DNA from 3 places in the Pseudomonas taetrolens genome. Region 1 is predicted to be linked to each of the others. Evidence: riboswitches for the same ligand, from Rfam matches in the RefSeq annotation. Region 1 holds a riboswitch; each other region holds the start of a gene.
The links. Region 1 has a riboswitch for cobalamin ahead of cobW (cobalamin biosynthesis protein CobW). Riboswitches for the same ligand answer to the same signal wherever they lie in the genome.
Positions count from the first base shown of each region.

Region 1 (6,098 bases):
CAGTTGCTCGCGCTCACTGCGTACCTTGGCGGCCAGTGGATTCAGTTCGTCCGGTTCATCCAGCGCTGCCACGGCCTGTACCGCCGCATCAAACAGGCGGATCAGGTTGGCAAAGGCATCGCGGAAGAACCCCGAAACCCGTAGCGTGACGTCAACCCGAGGGCGATCCAGCAGGCTGACCGGAAGGATTTCGAAGTCATCCACCCGCTGACTGCCCGTGGCCCACACCGGGCGCACGCCCATCAGCGCCATGGCCTGCGCGATATCATCGCCGCCGGTGCGCATGGTTGCGGTTCCCCACACCGACAAGCCCAGCTGAAGCAAATGCTCGCCGTGATCTTGCAAGTGCCGCTCAAGGATCAGGGTGGCCGACTGAAAACCGATGCGCCAGGCAGTGGTGGTGGGCAGGTTGCGCACATCTACCGAGAAGAAATTGCGCCCGGTCGGCAGTACGTCAAGCCGCCCGCGACTCGGCGCACCGCTGGGCCCGGCAGGTACAAACCGCCCGCTCAGGGCATCCAGCAAACCTTGCATTTCAGCCGGGCCGCAAGCATCCAGTCGCGGTGCCACACCGGCCAGCAGTTCGGCAAAAATGGCCCGCACATCGGCCCATTGTTCGCTCTCGGGCAAACACAGCGTTCCGTTCAGGGCCTGTTCAATCAGCTGTGCGGCATACAACTCCAGGCGTTCACGGGTATCGCCGGCGGTGCGCCACACTTCGTCGTTGAGCCGCTGCAGTTCACGGGGCTGGTGCGCCGTCCAAGGCTCGGCCAGCGCACAGTCCAGCGGGTCGAAACACAGCTCGAACGCGTTGGCCAGCGCCCGCAAGACACTCGATTGGGCGCCGCGCCCGTCGCCACGGGGAATTCGCAACAAGGCCTGCAACGTATCGATGCGCAAGCGCCCGGCTGGCGATTCGCCGAAAATATGCAGGCCGTCGCGGATTTGCGACTCTTTGAGGTCGCACAAGTAAGTGTCCAGGCGAGGCAGCCAAATGGCTGCATCTGCGTCACTGCCCAGCGACTCATCCAACTGCAACTCACGGTCGATACGGGTTTCGCGCACCAGTTTGAGAATGTCCCGTTGCAGCTCCTGCGCTCGACGCGGATCAAGCAATTGCGCTTCGTAATATTCGTCGGCCAGCAACTCCAGATCGCGCAGCGGGCCATAGGTTTCGGCACGGGTCAGCGGTGGCATCAAATGGTCGATGATCACCGCCTGTGTGCGGCGTTTGGCCTGAGCGCCCTCGCCCGGATCGTTGACGATAAACGGATACACGTTGGGCATCGGGCCGAGAATGGCGTCAGGCCAGCAATGCTCCGACAGCCCGACGCCCTTGCCGGGCAGCCATTCCAGATTGCCGTGCTTGCCGACGTGCACCACGGCGTGGGCGCCATAGGTGTTGCGCAGCCAGAAGTAGAACGCCAGATAGGCGTGTGGCGGCACGAGGTCCGGGTCGTGGTACACCGCGCTGGCATCGACCTGATAGCCGCGGGCCGGCTGAATGCCGACAAAGGTCAGGCCAAAGCGCAAACCGGCGATCATCAGGCGACCATTGCGGAACATCGGATCGTTTTCCGGTCCGCCCCAGCGCTCAAGCACCGCCTGGCGATTGACTTCGGGCAAGCGCTGAAACATCGCCCAGTAGTCATCCAGGGCCAGGCTTTGCTGGCAAGGCCGCAGATCCAGGGTATCCAGGTCATTACTGACGCCGCCCAACAAGGCTTGAATCAGCGCCGTGCCGGTTTCGGGCAACTCCGCGTCCAGCGGATAACCCTCCGCCTGCAAGGCCCGCAGGATATTCAGCGCGGCTGCCGGGGTGTCGAGTCCCACGCCATTGCCAATTCGACCATCGCGGGTCGGGTAGTTGGCCAGAATCAGGGCGATGCGCTTTTGCGGGTTCGGGAGGCGGGCCAGCTCGATCCAGCGGTGTGCCAGCTCAGCGACAAAGTCCATGCGTTCGGGGTGGGCGCGGTAGCACACCACATCCGACTGGCTGCGTTCGCTGCGCCATGCCAGGTCCTTGAAGCTGATCGGGCGGCTGATGATCCGGCCATCCAGCTCGGGCAAGGCAATGTGCATGGCCAGGTCACGGGGCCCCAGGCCCTGCTCGCTGGCTTCCCAGCCGGGCTGATTGTCCTGGGCGCAGATCGCCTGGATCACCGGGATATTGCGTCGAAACGGTCGAAGATGCGGCGCTTCGGGGCTCGACTGGGCAAACCCGGTGGTGTTCAGAATCACCCCGGCCTCGACCTCGTCGAGCACATCCTGAACCATGTTCAGACAACCCGGTTCTTTCAGGCTGGCCACGGCAATCGGCAAGGGATTGAGCCCGGCTGCCAGTAAACGCTGGCAAAACACATCGACAAAAGCGGTGTTGGCTGCTTGCAAGTGCGAGCGATAAAACAGCAGTGCTGCCACGGGTTGCCCGGCGTGCCAGTCGGCCTGCCAGTCCTGGAGCCCAGGGCTGGTGTGTACCGGATGATAAATCGCCGTACGCGGCAACGTGCGCGGCTCCTCCCACGGATAATCCCGGCCCAGCCATTGGCTGGCCAGGCACCGATAGAGTTGCAGCGCGTTGTGTCGTCCGCCCTGGCGTAAAAAGTGCCAGAGCCGCTCGGCGTGCTCGGCCGGCACCGTACTCAGGGCGCTGAGCTCCGGGTCGGGACGATCGTCGCCCGGCACCAGGATCAGCGTCACTCCGCGCTCGGCCAACTGCACCAACCGTTCGATGCCGTAACGCCAGTAGCCAATACCGCCATGCAACGACAGCACAATCACTTTGGCGTGCTGCAGCACCTCATCGACATACAAGTCGACCGAGCCATGGTTTTGCACCTGCATCGGGTTGGCCAGACGCAGGCTTGGATAATCTTCAGGCAACTGCTGCGCAGCGTCTGCGAGCAGTGCCAGGCTTGAATCACCGCTGCACAGGATCACCAGCTCGGCGGGGGTCTGGCCGAGGTCGGCAATATTGTCGTCCGCTACAAAGCCACCGGGCTGGGTCCTGAGCAAATGCATGGTTTAAGCACTCAACGCTGTGCGCAAGGTGGACTCAAGCAACGCCGCGTCCAGGTCTTGACCGATCAGCACCAGTTTGGTGGTACGCGGCTCGTCTGGCGCCCAGGCGCGGTCAAAGTGCTTGTCAAAACGCGTGCCCACCCCCTGGATCAGCAAGCGCATCGACTTGCCCGGAATGGCGGCAAAGCCTTTGACCCGCAGAATGCCGTGGGCGACCACCAATTGGCTCAGGGCCTGCATCAGTGCGCGCTCTTCAGCCTGCGGCAGTTCGATGGAAATCGAGTCGAACGCATCGTGATCGTGATCGTCGTGGTCATCATCGCCATCGTGGTGATGGTCGTGGTGACTGTGGCGGGCGTCGATATGGTCTTCCGAACCGGCATCCAGGCCCAGCAGCACGTCCAGCGGCAGCCGTCCGCTGCTGGCTTCGATAACTTTCACGGCTGGCGGCAGCTCTTCAGCGACTTCAGCACGAACCTTTTCCAGGTCGGCCGGGCTGATCAGGTCGGTTTTGTTCAGAATCACCAGGTCGGCGCTGGCCAGTTGGTCAGCGAACAGCTCATGCAGCGGCGATTCGTGGTCCAGGTTGGGATCGAGCTTGCGCTGGGCATCGACCTGATCCGGGAACGCGGCGAACGTCCCGGCAGCAACGGCCGGGCTGTCGACCACGGTGATCACCGCATCCACCGTGCAGGCGCTGCGAATTTCCGGCCACTGGAAGGCTTGAACCAACGGCTTGGGCAAGGCCAGGCCCGAAGTTTCGATCAGGATATGATCGATATCGCCACGGCGCGCCACCAGCTCGCGCATTACCGGAAAGAACTCTTCCTGCACGGTGCAGCACAAGCAGCCATTGGCCAGCTCGTAGACACGACCGTTGGCTTCTTCTTCCGTGCAACCGATGGCGCATTGCTTGAGGATTTCGCCATCGATACCCAGCTCGCCGAATTCATTGACGATGATCGCAATGCGACGGCCCTGTGCGTTATCGAGGATATGACGCAGCAAGGTAGTTTTGCCCGAACCGAGAAAACCGGTAACGATGGTGACGGGGGTTTTGGCCAGTGTTTTCATCGGATGCCCTTTGGCAAAGCGGCGGGCATACGGGACGACGACCGCACGTGCACGCGGTCAGTCTTCGCCACCGGATCACCCCGCCCGGTTGAAGTAAGAATCTGTCACGAGGCAGGTCTCCTGGCTTACGGCTGGGCATCAACCTGGGCTGACACCGGCCCTGCGCCTTCCCGCTGGTTCAGCAGTGGCCTGGCAGGGCAATTGACCGTTTACAGTTGCGGGGGCAGCCGCGGCTTACCGCGTTCCCTTCTTAGCTTCGCATCGCGAAGAACCTCGAACGCGCAAGGCTACGCAGTGCTTTGTAACAGGTCAATGGGTGGCGGACGCGGCCTCACGCCACTCGACCGCTGCTGCCCATGATCTTTGCAGCCGCTGCCGCAGACGGCGAAAAGGGCCGAAGGGCCTTCAAGAAGCGAGTGACTGTGCCCCCTCTCGCAGCCAGCGGCAGCGGCTACAGCACATACAAACCCGTAGTACATATGTGTTTTAATTGCCGCTTTTTTTCAGCCTCAGCGCTTCAAGGATCTGTTCATGTCGTCCACTCGCCCTACCCGTGTCCTGATTATCGGTTACGTGTGGCCCGAGCCGCGCTCTTCGGCCGCTGGCGGGCACATGATGCAAATCATCGAGAGCTTTTTGCAGTGCGGCTGGCAGATCACCTTCAGCAGCCCGGCCGGGGTTGGCGAACACAAGGCTGATTTGGCAGCGCTGGGTATCGATGAAGTCACGATCGAGCTGAATAACAGCAGTTTTGACGGGTTCATTCGCGAACTGGCGCCGGACATCGTCCTGTTCGACCGCTTCATGATGGAAGAGCAGTTCGGCTGGCGCGTCGAAAAGCACTGCCCGAACGCCTTGCGCGTGCTGGAAACCTCGGATTTGCAGAGCCTGCGCGACGCCCGCCAGCAGCAGCTCAAGGCACGGCTCAAGCACACCCCCGACCAGGACGACTTCAGTAGTCTGTTCGCCCCGGCCCGGGGCGAAACCTTTGAGCAGATGGCCGGCACTGACCTGGCGCAACGGGAAATTGCCGCGATCTACCGCAGTGACCTGAACCTGATGATTTCCGAATACGAAATCGAGCTGCTGACCGAGCAATTCCAGGTGCCCAAGGCCCTGCTGCACTGGTGTCCGCTGATGGTTGACAGCGTCCCCGAAACATTCGTGCCCTATGACCAGCGCCAGCACTTTCTGAGCATCGGCAATTTCCGCCATGCCCCCAACTGGGACTCCGTGCTGTGGATGAAGACCAGCATCTGGCCGCTGATCCGCCAGCAACTGCCCGGTGCGCAGTTGCATGTGTATGGCGCCTATACCCCGCCCAAAGCCACCGCGCTGCATAACCCGGCTCAAGGCTTTCATGTCCTCAACTGGGCCGAAGACGCCCTGGCGGTGATGAGTAACGCCCGAATCTGCCTGGCGCCCCTGCGTTTTGGCGCGGGCATTAAAGGCAAGATCGCCGACGCCATGCTCTGCGGCACCCCCAATGTCACCACCCCCGTGGGTGCTGAAGGCATGCACGGCGACCTGCCGTGGGCCGGTGCCATCGAGCAAAGCGCGGGCGCCATTGCAGCCCGCGCCGTCGAGCTGTACCAAAACCCCCAGGCCTGGCATCAGGCCCAGCAGCACGGCCGGACCCTGTTGACCGAGCGCTACCTGCAAGCGACTCATGGTCCGGCACTGGTACAACGCATCGAAGCCTGTCGCGCCCACCTTGAGCAGCACCGGCGCAACAACTTCACCGGGGCCATGCTGCGTCATCACCAGCACAAAAGTACGCAGTACATGTCGCAATGGATCGAAGCCAAAAACCGTACGGTTTGAACCTGCACAAACACGTGGCCAGCGTTGAAGTTTCGGACGCGACTGACAGACACTTTACCTGCAACTGACTAAGTTCGACCCCTGGACCGTCTTCTCAGGAGTCACGTCATGCTTAGAACCTTGCAGGTGTCAGCACTCGCTCTGATGCTGCTGAACAGTAACGCCCTGGCCGGTGAAAC
Region 1 is NZ_LS483370.1:2,376,953-2,383,050, reverse strand. It holds gene cobN (cobaltochelatase subunit CobN) at 1-3,021, opposite strand, end outside; gene cobW (cobalamin biosynthesis protein CobW) at 3,025-4,095, opposite strand; cobalamin riboswitch at 4,189-4,386, opposite strand; gene DQN55_RS10895 (glycosyltransferase) at 4,627-5,919, shown strand; gene DQN55_RS10890 (glycoside hydrolase family 5 protein) at 6,064-6,098, shown strand, end outside.

Region 2 (6,098 bases), 100 kb from region 1:
AGACGGTATTGCGGTGCTCAAGTTCGGTGGCGGTTGCCAGGGCTGCGGCCAGGCGGACGTTACCCTGCGTGAAGGCATCGAGCGTACCCTGCTTGAGCGAGTCCCGGAGCTCAAGGGTGTACGTGATGTGACCGACCACTCGCAGAAAGAAAACGCCTACTACTGAGTCATCGGTAACAGGGTGTTCGCTGCAAGGCAGATGAAAAAACGGTGCCCCGTGAGCACCGTTTTTTTATGCCCACGACACAGGGCGGCTGTGTCGTGTGGGGTGATTCAGGGCCGGTACAGATGCGCATGGCCTGCGCGGTACAGCGAAGAAGCCGAGAAGCTGTCGTTGGCCAGTACCCGTCCCACCAGAATCAACGCTGTACGTTTGAAACCCTTGGCTTGAACCTTCGCCAGAATGTCTACCAGAGTGCCTTGTACCCAGTCCTGATCGGGCCAGCTGGCACGGTGGATGACGGCAATCGGGCAGTCGCTGCCGTAGTGTGGCGTCAGTTCGGCGACGATCGCCTCAAGGTTCTTCACCCCCAGATGAATCGCCATGGTTGCCTTGTGCTGTGCCAGGCTGGCCAGTTCTTCGCCTGCCGGCATCACGGTTTTTTCCGCGTAGCGGGTCAGGATCACAGTCTGCGAGATATCCGGAAGAGTCAATTCTGCGCCGAGTATCGCGGCGCAGGCGGCGGTGGCGGTGACCCCGGGAATGATCTCGAAGGCGATACCCAGCTCACGCAGGCAGCGAATCTGCTCGCCAATCGCGCCATACAGCGAAGGATCGCCGGAGTGTACCCGGGCTACATCCTGGCCCTTGGCGTCTGCGGCCTTGATCAGGGCGATGATTTGCTCAAGGTGCAACTCGGCGCTATTGATCACCTGTTCAGCCTGATGGCCTTCAAGTACTGCGGCCGGCACCAGCGAGCCCGCGTAAATGATCACCGGGCAGCTGCGGATCAGGCGCTGGCCCTTGACGGTAATCAGCTCTGGATCGCCGGGCCCGGCACCGATGAAATAAACAGTCATGGCAGTCTCTGGAAAAGGTCGAGATAGAGCTGTTCTTGAACAACGCTCATAGTGAGGCAGGGGATTATCCCGGTTTTTACCCGGCGCAGGCCAATGCAAAGGTTGCCACCGGCGAATGCTTGCGGGTGATCAACAGGCGTGCCGGGGTGCCAGCCAGTTGCCCGGCCAGCGCCAGGGCTGAACTTTCCGCAACGCCAAAGCAACCGGTTTGCTCGAATGCAATGGCCGAGCGCTGGCTGAGCTGTGATGCATAAGGCGCTAGCCGCTCGGCATTGAACAAGGTCAATGGCAAGGCGAGCCGTGCCTCCAGCTCGATCAGCCCCGGCTCCCCGCGTTTGTGTTCGATACTGGCCAGGCCGCAGATCGCGCTCAGGGCAATCCCGGCCTCCCTGAGTGACGCTTCGATCAGTGCCCATAAATCATCAGCACTGCAACCCTGGCGGCAGCCTAGGCCCATCACCAGGACGGGCGCCGAGGCGGGCCTCATCATGCCGGGTATTGATCCTGCGGATTACGCCGGAACAACCAGGTGCTGATAACACCCAGGGCCAGCCAGAACGCCAGGTTGGTCAATTGCGAGGCGATCTTGAACTGTGATTCCAGTTCTTGCGGGGCCAGACTGGAATGCACCAGCGGTTGAGGCGCGCCAAAGACGTGGGGTACCAGCACGATGGCCACCGCCAGTAGCTTCAACGCCCAATGTTTGCCAAAGGCCAGCAGTGCAATGCCGACAGCGGTCGAGGCGGCCGTAGTGATCCACCAGATCTGCCGTTGCAGCAAGTCAGCCGCCGCCGTGCCTGGCAACTCGGGTGGTAGGCCCAGGGTTGGCGCCAGGCAGAACGTGGCATAACCGGCCAGGCCCCAGAGCAAACCCTGAGAGGTGCGCGTGGGTCTGCGCAAGGTGTACAGGCCGGCGAGCATCAGGGCAAAACCCACCGCAACCACCAGATTGCCACCTGTGGTCGACAGCACGCGCTGCCAGCCATCTTCCGGTTCCCAGGCTTCAGCGTCGTGGGCATGGCCGGCTACGCTGCTGTTTGCATGTTCATGTACTTCGCTGGCAGCCGGTGTTTCGTAGGTTTCTGCCTGGAGAATCAGCGGGGAGACCCACAGGCTTTGCAGCACCGTCAGCAACAACGCGGCCAGCAAGCCGGTGAACCCGGCGGTTTGAGCAATACGCTTGATCATGGCAGGCAGTCTCAATGGCACGGAAAGGCCGCGCTGTGACGGGTGTCATGCGCTGCGTTGTGAACGGCCTCGATATGCGAGAAGCCTGCAAAGTAGACGAGGAAAGCTCCCAGCACCGTGGCACCGATGGCGACGGCAAGGCGCTGGCTACGGGTGGACGTGGCGGCGGTGGCTGAGTGCGTGTGGCGGGTGCTGATGGACATGGCGCTGGCCTCGGGTCAGGCAGCGGGCATCAGAGCGCAACAAACCCGCGAACGAAGCTCGCAGGGTTCAACAGCGCCCGCCCACCGCGGGTTTGTTATTTACGTGACCAGGCCGGTCTCCGGGCTTGCGAGGGGCTCATGCCATCTGAGCCTGCAACATCACCTTCCCATGCCTGAGCACAGTGGATTAGATGTTTCTCTCGCTTACCGTTGCGGGGGCAGCGCCGGACTTGTCAGGGCGATTAACGCCTGACGCACCGGTTTCCCGTTTCACCCAGTGAAGGGCACCTGATACAAGATGTGTAGGAGAGCACAGCGGCAAGCCACCGTCAATTCGCCATGGCCTGCAAAAAGCCGGGTCAGATCCCCAGCATGCTTTTGACCTTGTCCCGTAACTGATCAATCGAGAACGGTTTGCCAATTATCGCCATGCCTTCCTCAACCTCAACGGTATCCGCGTAGCCACTGGCAAACAGGATGGGCAGTGACTGGCGCAGCTCACGGGCTTTTTGTGCCAGCGCCCGACCGTCCATGCCTGGTAGTCCGACGTCGGTCATCAGCAGATCAATACGCTGATTTGTATCTTCAAGCAATTCAATTGCCCGCGCGCTGCCGTCAGCCTCAAGCACGCTGAAACCCAGCTCTTGTAGTACGTCGACAATCAGCATGCGCACGATGTCGTCGTCTTCGACCACCAGGATGGTGGAGGGTGTTGCAGGCATAGTGGTTACCCCAAGAAAATATTGAGCGCGGGTGAAGGGGCCAGGGAGTGCTGGCAGGCAGTGCCAAGATGTAGCCCGGACATGTATCCGCGCCTGTACAAAAATTACGTCTGTACAAGTTCTGCCAGAATAGCGCTTAGCGATAGGTGTAGGCAGATTTATGTAAGAAATTTAGCGATTTCGCGTAAGAAAATAGCTTGTACCGGGGGTTATCCGGCAAACTTGCGGTTTTTTATGACTGTCCACGGGCCAGAAAAAATGAAATCACCTGCAGCAGTTGATGAGAAAAGCTTCCGCAAGCTCCTGAGTCGCAACGTCGGTTTGCCCTTGGGTGTGGGCGTGCTTAGCGCCGTGCTGTTTGTGGCGATGATCAGCTACTTGTTGACCGTGATGCAGTGGCTCGAGCACACCGACCGGGTGATCAGCAATGCCAATGAGGCCGTCAGACTGGCAGTCGATCTGGAAACCGGCATGCGCGGTTATCTGATTACCGGTGATGAGCATTTCCTTGACCCGTATGAAGTGGCCAAACCGCAAATCAAGGCTCAACTGCTGACTCTGCAAAACATGGTCAGTGATAACCCGCAGCAGGTCGATCGCCTCAAGCGCCTGGAAACCTTGCAGTTGGACTGGAGTGAGTACGCCCAGTCGATGATTGACATGCGCCGTAATCACGGTGACTACAGCGCTGCCGTTCAGGCCGGGCGCGGCAAGCAACTGAGTGATCAGGTGCGTAAGGAATTCGACAACTTCATTGCGATGGAGCAGCAGTTGCGTGTGGCGCGCAGCACGGACGTGAGCCGCACGACGTTTATCAGCATCGGTCTGTATTTGATCTTTGTCCTGGGTGTCAGTGGTCTTCTCGCCTACATTGGTCGCCGTGATTTGCTCAATCTATCAAGCAGTTACAGCGCGACGTTGGCGTCGCAGCTGCAGACGGCCAAACGCCTGGAGCATCAGGGCTGGCTGCGTAACGGGCAAACCGAACTGGCGGAACAGGTGCTGGGCCGCCTGACCCTCAACATGCTGGGGCGCAACATTCTGCAGTTTTGCGCCCAGTACCTGGGCGCGGTGGTCGGCGCCATTTATGTGCGTGAAGACCATGGCGGTCTGAAGCGTGTGGCCAGCTACGGGTTTTCCAGGGAGCAGGAAGCCCGGGACCAGTTGATCCATAACGATGAAGGCCTGGTCGGTCAGGCCGCGCAACAGGATCAACTGATCCGTCTGGACAATGTTCCGGCGGATTATTTCAAGGTCAGTTCAGGGCTGGGCGAAGGCACGCCGGGTAGCGTGATTATCGTGCCGACCAGTGACGATGACCGGGTTAACGGGGTTGTCGAACTGGGTTTTCTGCGGCCGCTGGTTCAGCGCGATATCGAACTGTTCGAGTTGATTGCCGACAATATCGGCATGTCCATCGAAGCCGCGCGCTATCGCCAGCGCCTGCAGGAAGTGCTGGCCGAGACCCAGCAGTTGAATGAAGAGCTGCAAGTGCAGCAGGAAGAGCTCAAGACCGCCAATGAAGAGCTGGAAGAGCAGTCGCGCATCCTCAAGGAGTCGCAGACCCACCTCGAAACCCAGCAGGCAGAGCTGGAACAGACCAACGAGCAACTGGCAGACCAGGCACTTGCGCTGGCCGGTCAGCGTGATGCGATGGACCAGAAGAACAATGAACTGAATCGGGCCCAGATCCAGCTCGAGGAGCGGGCCGACGAGTTGCTGCGCTCCAGCAAGTACAAGTCCGAATTCCTGGCCAACATGTCTCACGAGCTGAGGACGCCGCTCAATAGCTCATTGATCCTGGCCAAACTCCTGTCGGAAAACCCGCAGGGCAACCTTTCGCCCGAGCAGGTCAAGTTTTCCGAATCGATCTACTCCGCCGGTAATGACTTGCTCAACCTGATCAACGACATCCTGGATATTTCCAAAGTGGAAGCGGGCAAGCTCGAAGTCCGCCCCGAAAATACCGGTGTGGCACGGGTGGTGGAAGGTCTGCGCGGTATGTTCGAGCCGCTGGCCGCGGACAAATCCCTGAACTTGCGGGTTGAGTTGCAGCCCGGCACGCCGGCGATGATTTATACCGACAGCCAGCGACTGGAGCAGATCCTGAAAAACCTGCTGTCGAATGCGATCAAATTCACCGAGAAAGGTCAGGTCAGCCTGACCGTAGCGAGCCAGCCGGGCCACGGCATTGTCTTTGCCGTGCGCGACTCGGGTATCGGCATCGCTCCAGAGCAACAGGAAAGCATCTTCGAGGCCTTCCGTCAGGCGGATGGCACCACCAACCGGCGCTATGGCGGTACTGGCCTGGGGTTGTCGATTTCCCGTGATCTGGCGAACTTGCTCGGTGGGAACATCAGCGTTGTCAGCGAGCCGGGGCAGGGCAGTACGTTTACCCTGGTGTTGCCTGAACAATTCGTTGAGCACGATGACCAACAGCCACCGATTCCGCTCAGTGCGCCGGTGCGGGTGGCTCCGGTGATGCCAAGGCCCGTGCCTGCGCCGATAGCCGTGCCGGTGGTCGAGATACCGCGATTCATGGATGACCGGGAAAAGGCCCCGTTCGCCACGCGTTGCATTCTGGTGATCGAAGATGAGCCCAACTTTGCGCACATCCTCTTCGATCTGGCGCATGAACTGGGATATCACTGCCTGGTGGCCCATGGGGCGGACGAAGGTTTCAACCTCGCGGCGCAATTCCTGCCTGATGCCATTCTGCTCGACATGCGCCTGCCGGACCAATCCGGCCTGACCGTGTTGCAGCGGCTCAAGGCATTGGCCCCCACCCGGCACATCCCGGTGCACGTGATCTCGGTGGAAGACCGCATCGAAGCCGCAATGCACATGGGCGCCATCGGTTACGCAATCAAACCGACATCCCGTGAAGAATTGAAAACCGTGTTCGCACGCCTCGAGGCCAAGCTTGCGCAGAAGGTCAAACGCGTGTTGCTGGTCGAGGATGATG
Region 2 is NZ_LS483370.1:2,275,277-2,281,374, forward strand. It holds gene nfuA (Fe-S biogenesis protein NfuA) at 1-166, shown strand, start outside; gene cobM (precorrin-4 C(11)-methyltransferase) at 274-1,020, opposite strand; gene DQN55_RS10460 (cobalamin biosynthesis protein) at 1,097-1,510, opposite strand; gene DQN55_RS10465 (CbtA family protein) at 1,507-2,208, opposite strand; gene DQN55_RS10470 (CbtB domain-containing protein) at 2,220-2,411, opposite strand; cobalamin riboswitch at 2,505-2,718, opposite strand; gene DQN55_RS10475 (response regulator) at 2,771-3,133, opposite strand; gene DQN55_RS10480 (response regulator) at 3,392-6,098, shown strand, end outside.
Region 2: linked by a shared signal. The riboswitch ahead of DQN55_RS10470 (CbtB domain-containing protein) and the one ahead of cobW (cobalamin biosynthesis protein CobW) in region 1 are both predicted to bind cobalamin.

Region 3 (6,098 bases), 1.2 Mb from region 1:
ACGACGCGGCGGGTATTTCGTTGCCGCGCTCGACACGTGAAATGATTGTGATGAGTGCGCCGAATGTCGGCAAAGACAAGCTGCAAACTGGCGATCTGCTGTTCTTTGCCACCAGCGGCGGCTCGCAGGTCAGTCATGCCGGTATCTATGTCGGTGAAGGCCGCTTCGTGCATGCACCCGCTACGGGCGGCACGGTCAAGCTGGACAGTCTGTCCAAAGCCTATTGGCAAAAAGCCTATCTCAACGCCAAACGCGTACTGCCGAACGAGCAGCATCTGGCACGTTTGCCGTAACATCGAACCTCTGTAGCCGCTGAGGAGCGAAGCGAGGCGGCGATCAGTGTCGCAGCCTGCGGCAGCGGCTACAGGGTTACAGTTTCATTGTGCCGACACCCGCCAAATTTTGTTGCCTACATCATCGGCTACCAGCAAGTCACCCTGTTTATCTATCACTACGCCAACCGGGCGGCCCATGGCTTTTTTATCCGTATTGAGGAAGCCGGTCAGCACGTCTACCGGCATGCCTGTGGGTTTGCCGTCTGCAAAGGGCACGAAAATCACTTTGTAGCCACTGTGCGGCTTGCGGTTCCAGGAGCCGTGCTGGCCTACAAATGCGCCCTCGGTAAGGTTGGGCAGTGTGCTGCCTTCAGCGAAGCTCAGGCCCAAAGAAGCCGTGTGCGGGCCGAGGGCGTAATCCGGTGCTATGGCTTTGGCCACCAGTGCCGGATTTTGCGGCTCGACCCGAACGTCGACGTGCTGCCCGTAATAGCTGTAAGGCCAACCATAGAAGCCACCGTCTTGCACTGAGGTGATGTAGTCAGGAACCAGGTCACTGCCGATTTCGTCGCGTTCGTTGACAGCGGTCCAGAGCTTGCCGGACGTTGGCTCCCAAGCCATGCCGTTAGGATTGCGCAAGCCGGAGGCAAAAATACGGTGGCTGCCGGTGGCCGGGTCAACTTCCCAGATGGCGGCGCGACCCTCTTCTTGATCCATGCCGTTTTCGCCCACGTTGCTGTTCGAACCGACGGTCACATACAGCTTTTTACCATCCGGGCTTGCAATGACGTTTTTGGTCCAGTGGTGGTTAAGTGGGCCGCCCGGTAAATCCACCACTTTGGTGGGTTGGGTGTTGAGGATGTTATCGCCAGCCTGGTAGTGAAAGCGCAGCAACTTGTCGGCATCCGCCACGTACAGGTCATTGCCGACCAGGGTCATGCCGAAGGGGGAGTGCAAATTCTGGATAAACACGCTACGGGTTTCCGCAATGCCATCGTGGTCAGCATCTCGTAACAGCGTGATGCGATTCGCACTGGGTACGCCAGCCCCGGCCCGGCCCATGACCTTTTCCATGACCCAGCCACGAATGCCCTTGCTGTCGTCCGGCTTGGGCGGGGCATTGGTTTCGGCGACCAGTACATCACCGTTGGGCAGTACATAGAGCCAACGGGGGTGGTCAAGGTCTTCGGCGAATGCTGCCACTTTAGTCCCGGGAGCGGCTATGGGTGTGGCTCCGGGCGCCCAGCCAACAGCAGGCGCGATATTGACGGTGGGTATCAGCGTCTTGTTGGGTTCGGGCAGTTTCGGCGAAGGTCCAGTGCCGTCGCTCACTTGCAAGGTCGAGGTTTCACCGCAGGCGGCCAATCCTGCCGCAAGTGCGATGACAACAGCGTGCTGGCACTTGAACATGTGAATCTCCATAAGGTCCGGGCGGGTTAATCTATAGAGAAGCATAGCGCCTCAAAGGTTCAGGTTTGTGTGCGTATTCAGGCGTATTGCAGCGCACCTTTAATTGACGCTCCACCCCCAACCCTCTAACCTTTGCCGCTTGTTTCAGGTGCTCTGTGGCAAACGGTCGACAGAGTGAAACAGGGAAGCCGGTGAGGACGTGTTGGAGCGGTTCAAACGTCACGATCCCGGCGCTGCCCCCGCAACGGTAAATGAGTCAATGCCACGCCAGGGTCTGCCGCTATTTCATTGACACGCATTACGCGTCGCAATGGCCTGGCCAGCTCCGGACGCCACTGTGTCTTGTACATGGGAAGGCGCGTGTCAGGTGCTGTCCCTGGGGATGGTCCGCTCATGAGCCCGGAGACCGGCCTGATCCATCCAGCACACTCGCGGCGGGCGATGGTGTGTCGTTGTTGAATTCCCCCCGCCTCCCGTTTGCTTAATTCAGCCCCAACGGAGAGCTGCCATGAACGAATCCCCCGAACGCGACGAACGTCACCAGGCGCGCATGCTGCGCAAAAAAGCCGTCATGGATGAGCGCATTGCCAGCTCGCCGAACGAGTGCGGGCTGCTGCTGGTGTTGACCGGCAATGGCAAAGGCAAAAGCAGCTCGGCATTTGGCATGTTGGCCCGGGCCATGGGCCACGGTATGCAGTGTGGTGTGGTGCAGTTCATCAAGGGGCGCAACAGCACCGGTGAAGAGCTGTTCTTTCGCCGTTTCCCGGAGCAGGTGCGCTATCACGTGATGGGCGAAGGTTTTACCTGGGAAACCCAGGACCGTCAGCGTGACATCGCGGCTGCCGAAGCGGCCTGGGAAGTGTCCCGCGAGATGCTGCGTGACCCCGCCATCGGCCTGTTGGTACTGGATGAGCTGAACATCGCCCTCAAGCATGGCTATCTCGACCTTGAGCAGGTGCTGGCTGACCTGCAGGCCCGTCCGCCGATGCAGCATGTGCTGGTCACCGGGCGCGGCGCCAAACCCGAATTGATTGATCTGGCTGATACCGTGACTGAAATGGGTGTGATCAAGCATGCCTTCCAGGCCGGTATCAAAGCTCAGAAAGGCATCGAACTGTGAGTGTTTCAGCATGAGAGAGTCGCGTCATTGCCCGGCGGTATTGATTGCCGCACCGGCTTCCGGTCAGGGCAAGACCACTGTTACAGCCGCCTTGGCCCGATTGCACCGCAATCAGGGGCGCAAGGTGCGGGTGTTTAAATGTGGCCCGGATTTTCTCGACCCCATGATCCTGGAGCGCGCCAGTGGTGCGCCGGTGTATCAGGTGGATTTGTGGATGGTGGGTGCCGATGAAAGTCGCCGCTTGCTATGGGAAGCTGCCGCAGAGGCGGACCTGATCCTGATTGAAGGTGTGATGGGCTTGTTTGATGGCACACCCTCCAGCGCCGACCTGGCGCGGCATTTCGGGGTTCCGGTACTGGGCGTCATTGATGGCACCGCCATGGCCCAGACGTTCGGCGCGCTGGCATTGGGCCTGGCGCGCTATCAGCCGGACCTGCCGTTTGCCGGAGTACTGGCCAATCGGGTGGGAACCGTACGCCATGCGCAGTTGCTGGAAGGCAGCCTGACCGAAGGCTTGCGCTGGTACGGCGCGCTGTCCCGCGAAACCGGGATTGAGCTGCCGAGCCGGCATCTGGGGCTGGTCCAGGCCAGTGAGCTGAATGACCTTGATGCCCGTCTCGACGCGGCAGCCAATGCACTGGCCAGCACCTGCGAGGTAGCGCTGCCGCCTGCGGTCGAGTTTGCAGCCCCTGAACCGGTGGTGGTCGAGCCATTGCTGGCCGGCGTGCGCATTGCCGTGGCTCGCGATGAGGCCTTTGCCTTCACCTACGGTGCGAGTCTGGCGTTGTTGCGGGAAATGGGCGCTGAGCTGGTATTTTTCTCACCGATTCGCGACACGCAGTTGCCAGAAGCTGACAGCCTGTATTTGCCCGGCGGTTATCCCGAACTGCATCACGTTGAGCTGTCACGCAACCGCTCGATGCTGGCCGCGATTCGTGCACACCATGACGCCGGCAAGCCCTTGCTGGCCGAGTGCGGTGGCATGCTGTATCTGCTGGATGCCCTGACCGATACCGACGGCCAGCGTGCCGAGCTGGTCGGGCTGCTGGCGGGCGAAGCAACGATGCAAAAGCGTCTGGCCGCGTTGGCCTTGCAGGCCGTGGAAATGCCTGAAGGGCTGTTGCGCGGTCATACCTATCATCATTCGCTGACCAATACGGAGTTGCAACCCATCGCCCGCGGACTTAGTCCCAACGGTGGGCGTGGGGCCGAAGCGGTCTATCGCGAAGGTCGAATGACGGCTTCTTATGTGCATTTTTACTTTCCGTCCAACCCCCAGGCCATTGCTGCGCTGTTCGCACCCTGCGCCGTGAAGGTGCCATGAGCGACAACGCGTTTAGTCCCCAAGAGCGTGCAGCGGTTTACCGGGCCATCGCCGAGCGGCGTGACATGCGTCACTTCAGTGGTGGCACGGTAGCGCCTGAGTTGTTGGCGCGCCTGCTGGAGGCGGCGCATCAGGCCCCGAGTGTGGGGCTGATGCAGCCGTGGCGCTTTATCCGCATCACCGACCGTGAGTTGCGCGGCAAGGTCCAGGCCCTGGTGGAGGAGGAGCGGGTGCGTACTGCTGAAGCGCTGGGCGAGCGTTCCGATGAGTTCATGACCCTGAAGGTCGAAGGGATCAACGACTGTGCCGAGGTTTTGGTGGCCGCGTTGATGGATGACCGGGAAAAACACATATTCGGTCGCCGTACCCTGCCCGAAATGGACATGGCCTCGTTGTCCTGCGCGATCCAGAACCTGTGGCTGGCCGCTCGCGTCGAAGGGCTGGGCATGGGCTGGGTGTCATTGTTCGAGCCGCGGGCGCTGGCTGATTTACTGGGGTTGCCAGCGGGTGCCAAGCCCTTGGCGGTATTGTGTCTGGGGCCGGTAGAGGCCTTTTATCCGGCGCCGATGCTGGTGTTGGAAGGGTGGGCGCGCGCGCGTCCGCTGAGTGAGCTGGTGTATGAGAATTATTGGGGAGTGAGTCCATGAGTGTGGCGTTGCTGTGCGTGGCCGGGGTGGCGCTGGATGCGCTGTTCGGTGAGCCCAAGCGCTGGCATCCGCTGGTCGCGTTCGGCCGCATGGCCGGTCGCGTTGAGCAGCGTTTCAATTCCGGCGGCCGTGGCTGGCGCAGTCATGGCGTTACCGCCTGGGTGCTGACGGTCATTCCGCTGACGATTCTGGCGACTGCGCTGTCCTGGCTGCCTTATATCGGCTGGCTGGTAGATATCCTGGCGTTGTACTGCGCGCTCGGAATGCGCAGTCTGGGCGAACATGTGCAGCCCGTGGCTGAAGCCTTGCGCAGCAATGATCTCGAGGAGGCACGTACACGGGTCGGTTATCTGGTCAGCCGTCAGACCAGCGAACTTGATTCCACCGAAGTCGCCCGCGCGGCGACCGAGTCCGTACTGGAAAACGGCAGCGATGCGGTCTTTGCCGCGATTTTCTGGTTTGTCGTCGCCGGTGCTCCGGGCGTGGTGCTCTATCGCCTGAGCAATACGCTGGACGCCATGTGGGGATATCGCAATGAGCGCTTTGAGCGTTTTGGCTGGGCCGCCGCCCGGATCGACGATGTGCTCAACTACATTCCTGCACGGTTGGTGGCGCTGACTTATGCCGTACTGGGTAAAACCCGCCTGGCCTTGAAGTGCTGGCGCAAACAGGCCCCGCAGTGGGACAGCCCCAATGCGGGGCCGGTCATGGCGGCCGGTGCCGGTGCCTTGGGCGTCGAATTGGGCGGTTCGGCGATTTATCACGGTGAACTGCATGAGCGTGCGCAACTGGGTGAAGGCGTGCCCGCCGATGCCGACTCGATTGGCCGTGGCTGGCAACTGGTGCAGCGAGGGGTATGGCTGTGGCTCTTGATCCTGTGCATGTGGAGTGAATTCTATGCTTGAGCATGGTGGACGTTTACGCCAAGCGTCCTTGCACTACGGCATCGCCGAGGCGCAATGGCTGGACTTGTCCAGCGGCCTGGCGCCCTGGCCTTTTGCGATTCCCGTGATCCCCGAGCGTGCCTGGGCGCGGTTGCCGGAAACCGATGACGGGCTAGAACAAGCGGCCTGTACCTACTACGGCGCCGCCAATGTGTTGCCGGTGCCGGGCTCCCAGTGCGCGATTCAGTTGCTGCCTCGTTTGCGTCGTGGCGGCAAGGTCGGCGTGTTGTCGCCGTGTTATGCCGAACATGCTGAAGCCTGGCGTCGCAACGGGCACATCGTGCGTGAAGTGGTTGAGCAAGAGGTCGACTTCTACCTCGACAGCCTGGATGTGCTGGTGGTCGTCAATCCCAACAACCCGACAGGGCTGAGTCTGAC
Region 3 is NZ_LS483370.1:1,182,125-1,188,222, forward strand. It holds gene DQN55_RS05690 (C40 family peptidase) at 1-293, shown strand, start outside; gene DQN55_RS05695 (PQQ-dependent sugar dehydrogenase) at 378-1,685, opposite strand; cobalamin riboswitch at 1,815-2,114, shown strand; gene cobO (cob(I)yrinic acid a,c-diamide adenosyltransferase) at 2,194-2,805, shown strand; gene DQN55_RS05705 (cobyrinate a,c-diamide synthase) at 2,816-4,129, shown strand; gene bluB (5,6-dimethylbenzimidazole synthase) at 4,126-4,776, shown strand; gene cbiB (adenosylcobinamide-phosphate synthase CbiB) at 4,773-5,681, shown strand; gene cobD (threonine-phosphate decarboxylase CobD) at 5,674-6,098, shown strand, end outside.
Region 3: linked by a shared signal. The riboswitch ahead of cobO (cob(I)yrinic acid a,c-diamide adenosyltransferase) and the one ahead of cobW (cobalamin biosynthesis protein CobW) in region 1 are both predicted to bind cobalamin.